3 regions of the Streptomyces sp. NPDC048182 genome follow, and region 1 is predicted to be linked to each of the others. Evidence: riboswitches for the same ligand, from Rfam matches in the RefSeq annotation. Region 1 holds a riboswitch; each other region holds the start of a gene.
The links. A riboswitch is a leader RNA that binds a small molecule or an ion and turns the genes downstream of it on or off. The one in region 1 is predicted to bind cobalamin.
Positions count from the first base shown of each region.

Region 2: linked by a shared signal. The riboswitch ahead of ACGFZL_RS10865 (ABC transporter substrate-binding protein) and the one ahead of ACGFZL_RS23325 (ribonucleoside-diphosphate reductase subunit alpha) in region 1 are both predicted to bind cobalamin.
Region 3: linked by a shared signal. The riboswitch ahead of metE (5-methyltetrahydropteroyltriglutamate--homocysteine S-methyltransferase) and the one ahead of ACGFZL_RS23325 (ribonucleoside-diphosphate reductase subunit alpha) in region 1 are both predicted to bind cobalamin.

Region 1 is NZ_JBIDAQ010000012.1:183,681-188,541, reverse strand. Features, by position in the region: gene ACGFZL_RS23330 (ribonucleotide-diphosphate reductase subunit beta) at 1-80, opposite strand, end outside; gene ACGFZL_RS23325 (ribonucleoside-diphosphate reductase subunit alpha) at 80-2,482, opposite strand; cobalamin riboswitch at 2,602-2,744, opposite strand; gene ACGFZL_RS23320 (GNAT family N-acetyltransferase) at 2,794-3,300, opposite strand; gene mctP (monocarboxylate uptake permease MctP) at 3,372-4,861, opposite strand, start outside.
Region 2 is NZ_JBIDAQ010000004.1:464,921-469,781, forward strand. Features, by position in the region: gene ACGFZL_RS10860 (prenyltransferase/squalene oxidase repeat-containing protein) at 1-1,028, shown strand, start outside; cobalamin riboswitch at 1,233-1,359, shown strand; gene ACGFZL_RS10865 (ABC transporter substrate-binding protein) at 1,411-2,964, shown strand; gene ACGFZL_RS10870 (ABC transporter permease) at 2,966-3,913, shown strand; gene ACGFZL_RS10875 (ABC transporter permease) at 3,910-4,734, shown strand; gene ACGFZL_RS10880 (ABC transporter ATP-binding protein) at 4,794-4,861, shown strand, end outside.
Region 3 is NZ_JBIDAQ010000005.1:48,860-53,720, forward strand. Features, by position in the region: gene lysA (diaminopimelate decarboxylase) at 1-1,327, shown strand, start outside; cobalamin riboswitch at 1,424-1,616, shown strand; gene metE (5-methyltetrahydropteroyltriglutamate--homocysteine S-methyltransferase) at 1,782-4,091, shown strand; gene ACGFZL_RS11595 (RNA polymerase sigma factor) at 4,135-4,861, opposite strand, start outside.

The DNA of each region.
Region 1 (4,861 bases):
CGCAGCGTCAGCTCGAAGCCCGGGTCGAGCAGGTTCTTGGAGGTCGCGGCGGTCGTCGCGGCGGTCGTCTCGGTGGTCATTACTGGCAGGCCTCGCAGGACTCGGGGTTTTCCAGGGAGCAGGCGACCGCCTCGGGGTCGGCGGCCTGCTGGGCGGGGATCGGCTTCTCGGACCTTTCGGCGGCAGCCTGGCCGCCGGCGGCGCGGGCGATCCGGGTGGCGGGACGCGAGCGCAGGTAGTACGTCGTCTTCAGCCCGGACTTCCAGGCGTAGGCGTACATCGAGGAGAGCTTGCCGATGGTCGGCGTCTCCAGGAACAGGTTCAGCGACTGCGCCTGGTCGAGGAAGGCGGTACGGGCGGCGGCCATGTCGATCAGGCCGCGCTGCGGGATCTCCCAGGCGGTGCGGTAGAGCCGGCGCACGTCCTCGGGGATCCAGGCGAAGCCCTGCACCGAGCCGTTGGCCTCGCGCAGCGCCTCGCGGGTGCGGGCGTCCCAGACGCCGAGCGCCTTCAGCTCGTCCACCAGGTAGGAGTTGACCTGGAGGAACTCGCCGGACAGCGTCTCGCGCTTGAACAGGTTGGAGACCTGCGGCTCGATGCACTCGTAGACGCCCGCGATGGACGCGATCGTCGCGGTCGGCGCGATCGCGAGGAGCAGGGAGTTGCGCATGCCGACGGCGGCGATCCGGGCGCGCAGCGCCGTCCAGCGCTCCGGCCAGGTCAGCTCCACGTCGTAGTGGTCGGGGTGCAGCACGCCCCGCGCGGTACGGGTCTTCTCCCAGGCCGGCAGCGGGCCGTTGCGCTCGGCGAGGTCGGCGGACGCCTCGTAGGCGGCGAGCATGATGCGCTCGGCGATCCGGGTGGAGAGCGCCTTCGCCTCGGGGGAGTCGAAGGGGAGCCGGAGCTGGAAGAAGACGTCCTGGAGGCCCATCGCGCCCAGGCCCACCGGGCGCCACTTGGCGTTGGAGCGGCCGGCCTGCTCGGTCGGGTAGAAGTTGATGTCGACGACCCGGTCCAGGAAGGTCACGGCGGTGCGGACGGCCGCGTCCAGGCGCTCCCAGTCGATGCCGTCGCCGGTGCGCGTGCCCTCGCGGGTGACGAAGGCGCCGAGGTTGACCGAGCCGAGGTTGCAGACCGCGGTCTCGCCGTCGTTCGTGACCTCCAGGATCTCCGTGCAGAGGTTCGAGGAGTGGATGACGTGACCCGGCTCCGCCGTCTGGTTGGCGGTGCGGTTGGCGGCGTCCTTGAAGGTCATCCAGCCGTTGCCGGTCTGCGCCAGCGCCCGCATCATCCGGCCGTACAGCTCGCGGGCGGGCAGCGTCTTGCGGGCCAGCCCCGCGGCCTCGGCCCTGCGGTAGGCGGCGTCGAACTCCGCGCCCCACAGGTCGACCAGCTCGGGCACGTCGGAGGGGGAGAACAGCGACCAGGTGCCGTCGTCGCCGACCCGGCGCATGAACTCGTCCGGCACCCAGTGCGCGAGGTTCAGGTTGTGGGTGCGCCGGGCGTCCTCGCCGGTGTTGTCCCGCAGCTCCAGGAACTCCTCGATGTCGGAGTGCCAGGTCTCCAGGTAGATCGCGGCGGCGCCCTTGCGCCGGCCGCCCTGGTTCACCGCGGCCACGGAGGCGTCCAGGGTCTTCAGGAACGGGACGATGCCGTTGGAGTGCCCGTTGGTGCCGCGGATCAGCGAACCGCGGGCGCGGATGCGGGAGTAGGGCAGGCCGATGCCGCCGGCGTGCTTGGAGAGGCGGGCGACCTGGTGGTAGCGGTCGTAGATGGAGTCCAGCTCGTCCTTGGGGGAGTCCAGGAGGTAGCAGGACGACATCTGGGGGTGCCGGGTGCCGGAGTTGAAGAGGGTGGGGGAGGACGGGAGGTAGTCCAGGCGGCTCATCAGCGCGTACAGCGAGGCGACCTCGTCCACCGCGCGCGCGGTGTCGTCCTCGGCGAGGCCCGCGGCGACGCGGAGCAGGAAGTGCTGCGGCGTCTCGATGACCTTGCGGGTGATCGGGTGGCGCAGGAGGTAGCGGCTGTAGAGGGTGCGCAGCCCGAAGTAGCCGAAGCGGTCGTCGCCGGCCGGGTCGACGAGGGCGTCCAGGCGGGCCGCGTGCAGCCGGGCGAAGTCGGCGGTGCGGTCGGCGATCAGGCCCTCGCGATGGCCCACGGCGACGGACTCGGTGAACGTCGTGACGCCCTGCGAGGCGGCCTCGGCGCGGATGCCGATGGTCAGCAGGCGGGCGGCCAGGCGGGAGTAGGCCGGGTCCTCGGAGATCAGCCCCGCGGCGGCCTCCGTCGCCAGCTCCCGCAGCTCCGCCTCGTCCGCGCGGGCGGACCGGCCGCGCAGCGCGGCGGCGGCGACCCGGCCGGGGTCGGCGTCGGGGAGGTCCGCGGTGAGCCCGGTCAGGGTCCGCAGCAGGGCGGTTCCGGGTCCGTCGGGTTCCTCGGTCGCCGCGATCGCTGCGGCCGGACCGGCTGGCGCGATGGTCACGTGGGGCACTCCCTCGCTCGGCAGGGGCCTGGCGGAGGGCAGGGGGAGGCCACGGGCGCGCACGGCGCCGCGCGTCCACCGGCCCACTCCACGAGGCCCGGACGTCAGGCTCCCGGCCGGCGGCCGGGCGCACTGTCGGCAGGTCCTCGGACTGGCCATGGTGCGCGAACGCACCCATGTACACCGTTGCGGGACAGTTCCGGATTCGCACCGGATTCCCCTGCGGCGACAGCGAGCACGAGCATACATCTTGTGCCGGGTGGGGTGAGCGCCCCCAGATGTTGTGTCGCGTCGGCCCGGGGGCGTCGGCTTCAGAGCGTCAGCTCGTAGGTGAGCAGCGTGAGGTCGAGGTGCTCCGGCAGCGGGTTCCAGTCCCGCTCGGGTGAGCGGCGGAAGCCGAGGCGCTCGTAGAGGCGATGGGCGCCGCGCATGGCCCGCTGGGTGGACAGCACGACGCCCCGGCAGCCCTCGACGGCCCGCGCCCGTTCGACACAGGCCCGCACGAGGGCCTCGCCCACCCCGCGGCCCCGGGCCTCGTGGGCGACGGCGAGCATGCGGATCTCGGCCTCGCCGGGCCCGGCGATGTCGGCCATGGGGCCGCCGGAGGGCACGAAGGCGACGCCGCCGAGCACCCGGCCGTCGGCCGCCGCGACCAGCACCTCGGCGTCCGCGGCCCGCTTCGCGACGTCCCGCAGCTCGCCGAGGTAGGCGTCGTCCTCGCCGAAGTCGAGCAGGCCGTCCTGGAGGTACGCGTGCGCGGTGATCTCGCCGAGGGTGGCGTACTCGGTGGGGGCGGCGGGGCGGATGAGGAGGTCCATGGGGGCGAGTGTGCCCCGGACACGCGAGGGCGGGCCGCCGGATTTCCCCGACGGCCCGCCCCCGGGCGCGCTCAGTGCGACGTGCCCGCCGTGGCCGGCGGCAGTTCGGTCTCGACGCCCGGGTCGCCCGCGTCGGCCGTGTAGTCGGACGGCTGGGTCTCGTCAACGCCGTCGGGGGCCTTCACGGCGCGCAGGACGACCGTGAGGACGACGGTGACCAGGACGTTCAGCGCGAAGGCGGTGAGGCCGATGTAGCCGATCTCGCCGATGCCGGGGATCTCCTTCGCGGAGCCGCCGAAGTGCTTCTGCGTCGGGGACGCCACGCCGTACGCCGCCGCCGTGCCGTAGACCATGCCGACCGCCCAGCCGGCCAGCAGCGCCCAGCGGTGGAACCAGCGCGTGAACAGGCCGCCGACCAGGGCCGGGAAGGTCTGCAGGATCCAGATGCCGCCGAGCAGCTGGAAGTTGATCGCGACCGTCTTGTCCATGGTCAGGACGAAGACCAGCGCGCCCACCTTCACCAGGAGCGAGACCAGCTTGGAGACCCGGGTCTCCTCCTTGGGCGTCGCGTCCGGCCTGATGAAGTCCTTGTAGATGTTGCGGGTGAACAGGTTCGCCGCCGCGATCGACATGATCGCCGCCGGCACCAGCGCGCCGATGCCGATCGCCGCGAAGGCCACGCCCGCGAACCAGTCCGGGAACATGTCCTCGAACAGCTGCGGGATCGCCAGCTGCCCGTTCTGCACCTTGACCCCGGCCGCGATCGCCATGAAGCCGAGCAGCGCCAGCAGGCCCAGCATCAGCGAGTACAGCGGCAGGATCGTGGTGTTGCGCCGGATCACCTCGCGGCTGCGCGAGGAGAGCGTCGCGGTGATCGAGTGCGGGTACATGAAGAGCGCGAGCGCCGAGCCGAGCGCCAGGGTGGCGTACGTCCACTGGCCCGCCTCGGGTGGCGCGAGCGCGCCGCGCGGTTTGCCGGTGGCCGGGTTGGTCTGGCTGAACGCGTCGCCGGCCTTGGCGAAGATGTCGTCGAAGCCGCCGAGCTTGATCGGGATGTAGATGATCGCCACCGCGATGACGATGTAGATCAGCGCGTCCTTCACGAAGGCGATCAGCGCCGGCGCCCGCAGCCCGGAGGAGTAGGTGTACGCCGCCAGCACGCCGAAGGCGATCAGCAGCGGCAGGTCCTTGACGAACCAGTTGGTGTCCTCCCCGCCGCCCACGCCCATCACGTCCAGGACGGCCTGGATGCCGACCAGCTGGAGCGCGATGTACGGCATCGTCGCCAGGATGCCGGTGACCGCGACGGCCAGCGACAGTCCCTTCGAGCCGAACCGGCCGCGCACGAAGTCCGACGTCGTCACGTAGCCGTGCTTGTGCGAGACCGACCAGAGGCGGGGCAGGAAGGTGAAGATCAGCGGGTAGACCAGGATCGTGTACGGCACCGCGAAGAAGCCGGACGCGCCCGCCGCGTAGATCGCCGCCGGGACGGCCACGAAGGTGTACGCGGTGTACAGGTCGCCGCCGAGCAGGAACCAGGTGATCCAGGTGCCGAACGAGC
Region 2 (4,861 bases), on a different contig from region 1:
CGGCCCGCGTCTCGGCCTCGCGGAACCTCATAGCGAACATCTACTCCTACTGGCAGACGGCCGAGCCCGGCTACTTCGGCCCCTCCGCCAACTTCAACGGCACCGTCTTCGCCGCCCTCGCCCTGCGCGGCGCCAAGACCCAGGCCGGCGCCAACCGCATCCCGCAGACCCTGACCGACCGTCTGGTCACCCGCATCCGCGCCAACCAGCACACGGACGGCGGCTGGACCTACCAGAAGGCCGAGGGCGACCCGACCGCCCTGAACTCCGCGAGCGACGTCGACATGACCGGGGCGGCCATGGCCGCGCTCTGCGTCTCCGGGGTCCCGAACACGGACACCGACGTCGTCCAGGCCAAGAACTTCCTCAAGAGCACCCTGGTCTCCGGCACCGGTGCCTTCAACTCCCTCTACGGCGTCAACACCAGCTCCAACGGCTGGGGCATCGCCGGCCTCAACGCCTGCGGCATCAACCCGCAGACCGGCGACTTCCTCACCGGGGCCGGCAAGACGCCGGTCGACTTCCTCATCGCCAACCAGTACAACCCGGGCGGCGGCTTCAAGTACCAGCCCTCCGACACCAGTCCGTCCGCCTACTCCTCCATCGACGCCCTCCGCGCGGTCGCCGGCGGCGGCTTCACCACCGCCCCGCCGGCCCCGGTCACGCCCGGCGCCCCCAAGTGGGTCGCCCAGTCCGCCTTCACCGCCGGCACCGCGACCAAGCTGGCCCTGACCGTCGACGACGGCGCGGGCAACCTGAAGGTGTGCTCGGTCGCCCTCACCCCCACCGGCACGACGACCACCCTCGGCGACGTCCTCACCGCGGCGGGCGGCGCGGCCACCCCGTCCGGCTGCGTCACCAGCGTGACCCCGGCCTCCGGCACCGGCACCATCACCGCCGTCAACGGCAAGGCGAACAGCGGCTCCAACACCTGGAAGGTCAGCGTCGACGGCTCCGCCTTCGCGGGCGCGGCCCGCAACAAGGTGATCAACGTGGGCGACACGATCGCCCTGCGCTGGGGCGCCTGACGGGCACTCCGGCTCGTCCGTGACAACGTCGGGGCCCTCGTCGCGTGGGCGGTGCGGGCCCCTGAGGGCGCCGATTCGTCCTTCATCTCCACGAACTGCCCCGCGCGTCGCCGTCGACCTGCCCGCGCGCGATCGTCGGCAGCAGCCACCGGGTGACGGGCCCGGATCGCGTGTAGGCCACAATGACCTCATGAGGCGACGGGGACCAGGAAGCCGGTGCGAGTCCGGCGCGGTCCCGCCACTGTGACCGGGAAGCGAACCTCCCGCAGGCCACTGTCCGCGCGCGGACGGGAAGGCCGAGGCGAGCGATGATCCGGGAGCCAGGAGACTGACCCGTCGCCGGTCCAGCGGCAGGGGCGTGGAGACCCCGGAGAGGATCGATGTGACGACGCATGCCCGAACGGACGGCCCGGGGCCCGGCAGGCGCGGTGTCCTGGCCGCCGGCGGCGCGCTGGCGCTCGCCGGAGCCGGCCTGCTCACCGGCTGCGGTGGCGACACCAAGGACGGCGGAGGGAGCGACCGGTTCCGCGCGGCGTTCACCTCCGGAGGCTCGCAGGAGACCCTCGACCCCCACGTCGCCCCGAACTTCGTCGACCAGGCCCGTGCCAAGGCGCTCTACGACACGCTCGGCACGTACGCGGACGACATGTCCGTGCGCGAGCGGCTCGCGGAGTCCTGGGAGAGCGATGCCGCAGGCATCCGATGGCACATACGCCTGCGCCAGGCACGATTCCACGACGGCAGGCCGGTCACCGCGAAGGACGTCCTCTACAGCTATCGCCGTGCCGCGGACCCCGGGACGGGGTCCCCGTCGCAGGTGCTGCTCTCCGCGATCGACTTCACGGCCAGCAGGGCGGACGGCGAGCGCTCCCTCGTCCTGGTGCTGAAGTCGCCGAACTTCGAGTTCCCCACGGTCTTCGCCGGCCCCGGCACAGAGATCATCCCCGACGGCACCACGGACTTCCGCCGGCCCGTGGGCTCCGGACCCTTCACCTTCGTGTCGTTCACCCCGGGCGGAACCGCCCGCTACCGCCGCTGGACGGACCACTGGGACGGCGCCCCGCACATCGCCGAACTGGAGATCGTGCCCGCGAACGAGGAGTCCGCCCGGCTCAACGCGCTGCTGTCCGGGCAGGTGCACTACGGGGCCGACATGTCCGGGGCATCGGTGGAGCGGCTGAAGAAGAGCGGTTCCGTGCGCCTGCTGACCGCCGAACGGGCGACCGCGCAGCAGCTGCTGCTGCGCACCGGCCGCGCGCCGTTCGACGACGCCCGCCTGATCCGGGCCGTCCAGTTGGGCATCGACCGGGAGGCCCTGGTCAGGATCGCCCTCGCCGGACATGGCGAAGTGGGCAACGACCTGTTCGGGATGGGCCTGCGCGGCTACCCGCAGGACCTGGCACCCCGTGAGCGGGACGTCGACGAGGCGCGCCGGCTCGTGAAGGAGGCCGGCGCCGAGGGTCTGCGCGTCACCGTGGAGACCAGCTCCGTCGACGCCGCCTGGGAGCCCGCCGCAGACCTCATGGCGCGGCAGCTGCGCGAGGTCGGGCTGCATCTGGCCGCCAACACCCGAGCGTCGAGCACGTACTTCAGCGAGATCAAGACCAAGGGTGTCGCCGCCTTCAACACCACCTCCACCCTGCCCGTCTCCGACTTCCTGCAACAGCGCGTCCGCGGAGGCGCCGCCCGCAACCAGACCCAGTACGCCTCGGCGAAGTTCGACGCGCTCCTCGACCGGGCCCGCACCAGCCGGGAGGAACAGGACCGGCTCGGGCTGCTCGCCCGCGCCCAGAAGATCGCACGCGACGAGTCCGGACTCCTGGTATGGGCCTTCTCCGACGCCAACGACGCCGTCGCGGACTCGGTCGGCGGTCTGCGCGCCGCCCCTCCGAACTCGCACGACTGGGCCCGCTTCGACCGGGTCCGCATCAGCTGACGTGCGGGGGTACGTCCTGCGGCGTTGCCTGCTCGCGCTGCTGCAGTGCCTGGTGGTGCTGGTCGCCGTGTTCGCCGTCGGCTCCCTCCTGCCGGGCGACACGGCCGACGTCCTCCGCGGAGAGCTGGGCACTCCCGAACAGGTCGCCGCGCTGCGCGAGCAGCTGGGCCTGGACGAACCAGCCTGGACCCGCTTCGGTCACTGGCTCCTTCACTTGTTCGCCGGGAACCCGGGCGTCTCCTTGACGACCGGGCTGCCCGTCGGCGACGACATCGGCCGCCGGGCCGGCGTGACGCTCCTGCTGGGGGTCCCGGCGCTGCTGCTCGTCACGGTCCTGGCTCCCCTCGTGGGCACCGTGTCGGGACTGCGCGAGGGCAGCCGCCTCGACCGTGCGCTGAACACCGCCGCGGTCGTGCTGCACGCCGTGCCGGAATTTGTATTCGGGCTGCTGCTCGTCGCCTCGGTGTCGGTGGCAGCCGGACTGCTGCCCGCCACCGCCATCGGTATGGAGGCGGACGATCTGCTGGCCCGGCCCGCCGCGCTGGTCCTGCCCGTCGTGGTGCTGACCGCCCGCCATCTGTGCGACCTGGCGCGGCAGATACGCGCCGGGGTCGCGGTCCAGCGGCACGGCGAGGTGGCCGAGCATCTGCGGCTGCTCGGCGTACGCGAGCGCACCGTGGTACTGCGCCATGTGCTGCCGGGCGCCCTGGGGCCCGCGGCGCAGCAGTACGCGCGCTGCGTGGAGGGGCTGCTCGGCGGGGCGGTGCTGGTGGAGGCGGTGTTCGGCTTCAGGGGCCTGGGCGAGGGCTTCGTCGAGGCGGTGCAGAACCGCGACCTGCCCCAGGTGCAGGCGTACGCGCTGCTGTTCACCGGCACCGCCGTCCTCGTGAACCTGGTCGCGGACCTGGTCGCTCACCGGCTGGCCCCTCGGCGGGAGGTGACGGTGTGACCCACCCGGCCACCGCGACGCGGCCGCGCCGCCCGTGGGCCGCCGCGTTCCTGCTCGGCGTGCCGCTGCTCCTCGCCCTGACGGGACCGCTGTTCGCGGGGGACGACACGCCCGCAGCGGGTGCTCTACCGTCTCAGCCCCCTGGAGCGGGGCACCTGCTCGGTACCGACGTCCTGGGGCGCGACGTGCTCACCCTCGTGCTCCGGGGCGGTGCCTCGGTGGTCGGGAGCGCGCTCGCGGCTCTCGCGGTCGGCATCGTCCTCGGCACTCCGCTGGGGCTGCTCGCCGCAGGGCCTCGGCGCCGTCTCGACGAGACGGTCATGCGCACGATGGACCTGCTTCTCGCCTTCCCCGGCCTGCTGGTCCTGATGACGCTGGCCGCGACCGGCCACCGCCACTGGGGGTGGCTGGTGACGGTCGCCGGAGTGCTCCAGGTGCCGGCCGTCGCGCGGCTGGTCCGGGGAGCGGCGCTCGCGCCCGGCTCCCGGACCGTGGTCGAGGCGCTGCGCATGCAGGGGCACGGCTGGGCCTACATCCACCTCCGCCATCTGGCCAGGGAGTTGGCCGCGCCGCTGGCGACCGACGCGGGCGGCCGGTTCTCCGTCGTGCTGTACCTGCTGGCCTCCGCCAACTTCCTCGGCCTCGGCCTCCCCGTCTCCGCACCGGACTGGGCGGTCCTCATCGAGCGCAACAGCGACGCCCTGTTCGTCCAGCCCGCCGCCGTGCTGGCCCCGGCGGGGCTGCTGACGGCGCTGTGCGTCGGCGGCAACCTGGTCGTCGACCGGACGCTGGCACGGAGGAGAAGGGGGCGGAACCCGTGACCTCGCCACTGCTGGCGATCCAAGAAGTCTCGGCACACGCCGAGGGAGCGCCGCGACCGTTGCTGGACCAGGTCGGGCTGACCGTCGAACCTGGCACGGTCGTCGCCGTCATCGGACCGTCCGGCAG
Region 3 (4,861 bases), on a different contig from region 1:
GACCATGGTGCACGAACCCACCCCCGTCCGCGCCGACCTGTCCGTGTGGCCCGCCTCGGCCGCCGACGCCCCGCCCACCGGCCTCGCCGTGGGCGGCGTCCCGCTCGCCGAGGTCGCCGACCGCTTCGGCACCCCCGTCTACGTCCTGGACGAGGCCGAGGTCCGCGACCGCTGCCGCACCTACCGGGCGGCCTTCCCGGACACCGAGATCCTGTACGCCGCCAAGGCGTTCCTGTGCCGCGCGATGATCCACTGGGTGGACGAGGAGGGCCTCGGCCTGGACGTCTGCTCGGCCGGCGAGCTGGAGTTCGCCGTCACCGCCGGCTTCCCGCCGGACCGGATCGTGCTGCACGGCAACGCCAAGTCGCCGCAGGACCTGGCGACCGCGCTGCGCCTGGGCGTGGGCCGCGTCGTCATCGACAGCCCGTCCGAGATCGCCCGTCTCGCGGCGGCCGTCGGCCCGGACGGCCACCAGAAGGTGATGGTCCGGGTGGTGCCCGGCGTCAGCGCGGGCGGCCACGACAAGATCCGCACCGGCACCGACGACCAGAAGTTCGGCCTGTCCATCGCCGACGGCTACGCGGCGCACGCCATCGCCCGGATCCTCGACCAGCCGCAGCTCGAACTGACCGGCCTGCACTGCCACCTCGGCTCGCAGATCACCAGCGTCAAGCCGTATCTCGTGGCGGTGCGCCGCCTGGTCGGCCTGATGAGCCGCCTGCACGAGCAGCACGGCCTGGTCCTGCCCGAACTCGACCTGGGCGGCGGCCATGGCATCGCCTACCGGCCCGGCGAGCCGGCCCTGGACCTGACGGCCCTGGCCGGCCGGGTGCGCGCCGAACTCGCCACCGCCTGCGCGGCGGCGGACCTGCCCGTCCCCCGGCTGCTCATCGAGCCCGGCCGGGCCATAGCGGGACCGGCGGGCGTCGCCCTCTACCGGGTCCTGTCCGTGAAGCGCACCGGCGACCACGTGTTCGTGGCCGTCGACGGCGGCATGAGCGACAACCCGCGCCCCGCGCTCTACGGCGTCCGCTACGCCCCCCGCCTGATCGGCCGGCCCGGCGGCGCCGCGCCCGCCCCGGTGACCGTCGTCGGCCGGCACTGCGAGGCGGGCGACGTCCTCGCCGCGGACGTCCCGCTCCCCGCCGACGTGCACCCCGGCGACCTGATCGCCCTGCCCGTGGCCGGCGCCTACCACCTCTCCATGGCCTCCGGCTACAACCTCGTGGGCCGCCCACCGGTCGTCGCCGTCCACAGCGGGACGGCCCGCCTGCTGGTGCGCCGCGAGTCCCTGGCGGACGTCCGCAACCGCGACGTGGGGCTGTGACGTCCCCGCTCCCGGCCGTCCCGCGCGTACCCCCGGCCCCGGAGTCCCGTCCATGTTCCCCCTCCGGCGGGCCCACCCCGTAGGGTGGCCGGTGCAGCTGGTTCGCCCCGTCCGCCAGGCGGGGTGTCGCAAGAGGGAACCCGGTGGGAATCCGGGACTGCCCCGCAGCGGTGAGCGGGAACGACCGCCGTCATACGCACTGGGTCCGACGTATGGGCCCGGGAAGCGACGGCCAGTAGGTGTCCTCCGAGCAGGAGGGCGGGCCCGCGAGTCCGAAGACCTGCCAACTGCCCGCGCGCGGACCGTTCCGTGCGCGGACATCCCGGTGACCTCGAGGGCGGGTCGGCGTACACACCAGGCAGGGCCGCGACGGCTCCGTCCGGTGCGTCGTTCCCTTCGCGTCTCTCGTCCCGTCTCCGGGATCTCAGGGATTCATCTCGCGAAGGAGATCTCCGTGACAGCGAAGTCCGCAGCCGCGGCAGCACAGGCCACCGTGTACGGCTACCCCCGCCAGGGCCCCAACCGGGAACTCAAGAAGGCCATCGAGGGCTACTGGAAGGGCCGCGTCACCGCCGACGCCCTCCACGCCACCGCAGCCGAACTGCGCCGCAACAACCGGCGCCGCCTCGCCGGCGCCGGCGTCCACGAGGTGCCCACCGGCGACTTCTCGTACTACGACCACGTGCTGGACACCACCGTCATGGTCGGCGCGATCCCCGAGCGCCACCGCGCCGCCGTGACCGCCGACGCGACGGACGGCTACTTCGCCATGGCCCGCGGCACCCAGGACGTGGCGCCGCTGGAGATGACCAAGTGGTTCGACACCAACTACCACTACCTCGTCCCCGAGCTGGGCCCCGACACCGTCTTCACAGCCGACTCCACCAAGCAGGTCGCCGAGCTGACGGAGGCCCTCGCCGAGGGCCTGTCCGCCCGGCCCGTCCTGGTCGGCCCCGTCACCTACCTGCTGCTCGCCAAGCCCGCCCCCGGCGTGCCCGCCGACTTCGAGCCGCTCGCCCTCCTCGACCGCCTGCTGCCCGTCTACGCCGAGGTCCTCGCCGACCTGCGCGCGGCCGGCGCCGACTGGGTCCAGCTCGACGAGCCCGCCCTGGTCCAGGACCGCACCCCGGCCGAGCTGAACGCCGCCGAACGCGCCTACCGCGACCTCGGCGCCCGCACCGACCGGCCCAAGCTGCTTGTCGCCTCCTACTTCGACCGGCTCGGCGACGCCCTGCCGGTCCTCGCCAAGGCACCGGTCGACGGCCTGGCGCTCGACTTCACCGAGGCCGCCGCCAACCTGGAAGCCCTGGCGGCCGTCGGCGGACTGCCCGGCAAGCGCCTGGTCGCCGGCGTCGTCAACGGCCGCAACATCTGGATCAACGACCTCCAGAAGTCCCTCGCCACCCTCGGCACCCTCCTCGGCCTCGCCGACCGGGTCGACGTCGCCGCCTCCTGCTCCCTGCTGCACGTCCCGCTGGACACCGCACCCGAGCGGGACATCGACCCGCAGATCCTGCGCTGGCTGGCCTTCGCCGAGCAGAAGACCACCGAGATCGTCACCCTCGCCAAGGGCCTCGCCCAGGGCACCGACACCATCACCACCGCACTCGCCGCCAACCGCGCCGACCTCGCCTCCCGCGCGAACTCGCCGATCACCCGCGACCCCGCCGTACGCTCCCGCGCCGCCGCCGTCACCGACGCCCGCCGCTCCCAGCCCTACACCGAACGGGCCGCCGCCCAGCGCGCCCACCTCAACCTGCCCCTGCTGCCGACCACGACCATCGGCTCCTTCCCCCAGACCACCGAGCTGCGCACCGCCCGCGCCGACCTGCGCACCGGCCGCATCGACACCGCCGGCTACGAGGAGCGCATCAAGGCCGAGATCCAGGAAGTCGTCTCCTTCCAGGAGACGACCGGCCTCGACGTCCTCGTGCACGGCGAGCCCGAACGCAACGACATGGTCCAGTACTTCGCCGAGCAGCTCACCGGCTACCTCGCCACCCAGCACGGCTGGGTCCAGTCCTACGGCACCCGCTACGTCCGCCCGCCCGTCCTCGCCGGCGACATCTCCCGCCCCGAGCCGATGACCGTGCGCTGGACCTCCTACGCCCAGTCCCTCAGCGACCGCCCCGTCAAGGGCATGCTCACCGGCCCCGTCACCATGCTGGCCTGGTCCTTCGTCCGCGACGACCAACCCCTCGGCGACACCGCCCGCCAGGTCGCCCTCGCCCTGCGCGACGAGGTCACCGACCTGGAGACGGCCGGCACCTCCATCATCCAGGTGGACGAACCCGCACTGCGCGAGACCCTGCCACTGCGCGCCGCCGACCACCCCGCCTACCTCGCCTGGGCCACCGAGGCGTTCCGGCTCACCACCGCCGGCGTCCGCCCGGACACCCAGATCCACACCCACATGTGCTACGCCGAGTTCGGCGACATCGTCCAGGCCATCGACGACCTCGACGCCGACGTCATCAGCCTGGAAGCCGCCCGCTCCCACATGCAGGTCGCCCGCGAACTCGCCGCCCACGGCTACCCGAGGGAGGCCGGACCCGGCGTCTACGACATCCACTCCCCCCGCGTCCCCAGCACCGAGGAAGCCGCCGCCCTGCTGCGCACCGGCCTCAAGGCCATCCCCGCCGAACGCCTGTGGGTCAACCCCGACTGCGGCCTCAAGACCCGCGGCTGGCCCGAGACCCGCGCCTCGCTGGAGAACCTGGTCACCGCCGCCCGCACCGTCCGCGCCGAACTGCCCGCCTCCTGACCGGAGGCCCCCGGCGCCGGCCTGCCGGGCACGCCGCTCGCCGTCAGCCCCGTCGCAGGGCGTTGAGGCGGGCGGCCTGGCGGGTCAGGTGGTCGCGTTCGGCGAGGTCGGGGGCGTGGTGGGCGGCCTCGGCGTAGAGCCGGGCCGCCGTCGCCGGATCGCCGGCGCGTTCGTGGAGGTGGGCCGCGACCGCGGCGAACCGGGGCAGGGCGGGATCGAGGGGCGCGAGGGCGGCGAGGCCCGCGCCCGGCCCGTCCGCCTCGCCGACGGCCACCGCGCGGTTGAGCCGGACGACCGGGTTGCCGGTCAGGCGGGTCAGCTCGTCGTACCACTCCACGATCTGCACCCAGTCGGTCTCGGCGGCGGTCGGCGCGTCGGCGTGCAGGGCGGCGATGGCCGCCTGGGCCTGGAACTCGCCCAGCCGGTCGCGGGCGAGGGCCGCCTGGAGGATCACGACGCCCTCGGCGATCGCGCGGGTGTCCCACCGGCCGCGGTCCTGCTCGGCGAGCGGCACGAGGCCGCCGTCGGGCGTGGTCCGGGCGGCGCGCCGGGCGTGGTGGAGCAGCATCAGGGCGAGCAGCCCGGCCGCCTCGGGGTGGTCGACGCGGGCCGCGAGCTGCCGGGTGAGCCGGATGGCCTCGGCGGCGAGGTCGACGTCGCCGGAGTAGCCCTCGTTGAAGACCAGGTAGAGGACGCGCAGCACGGTCGCGACATCACCGGGCCGGTCGAACCGCACACCGGAGACCGTCCGCTTGGCACGGCTGATGCGC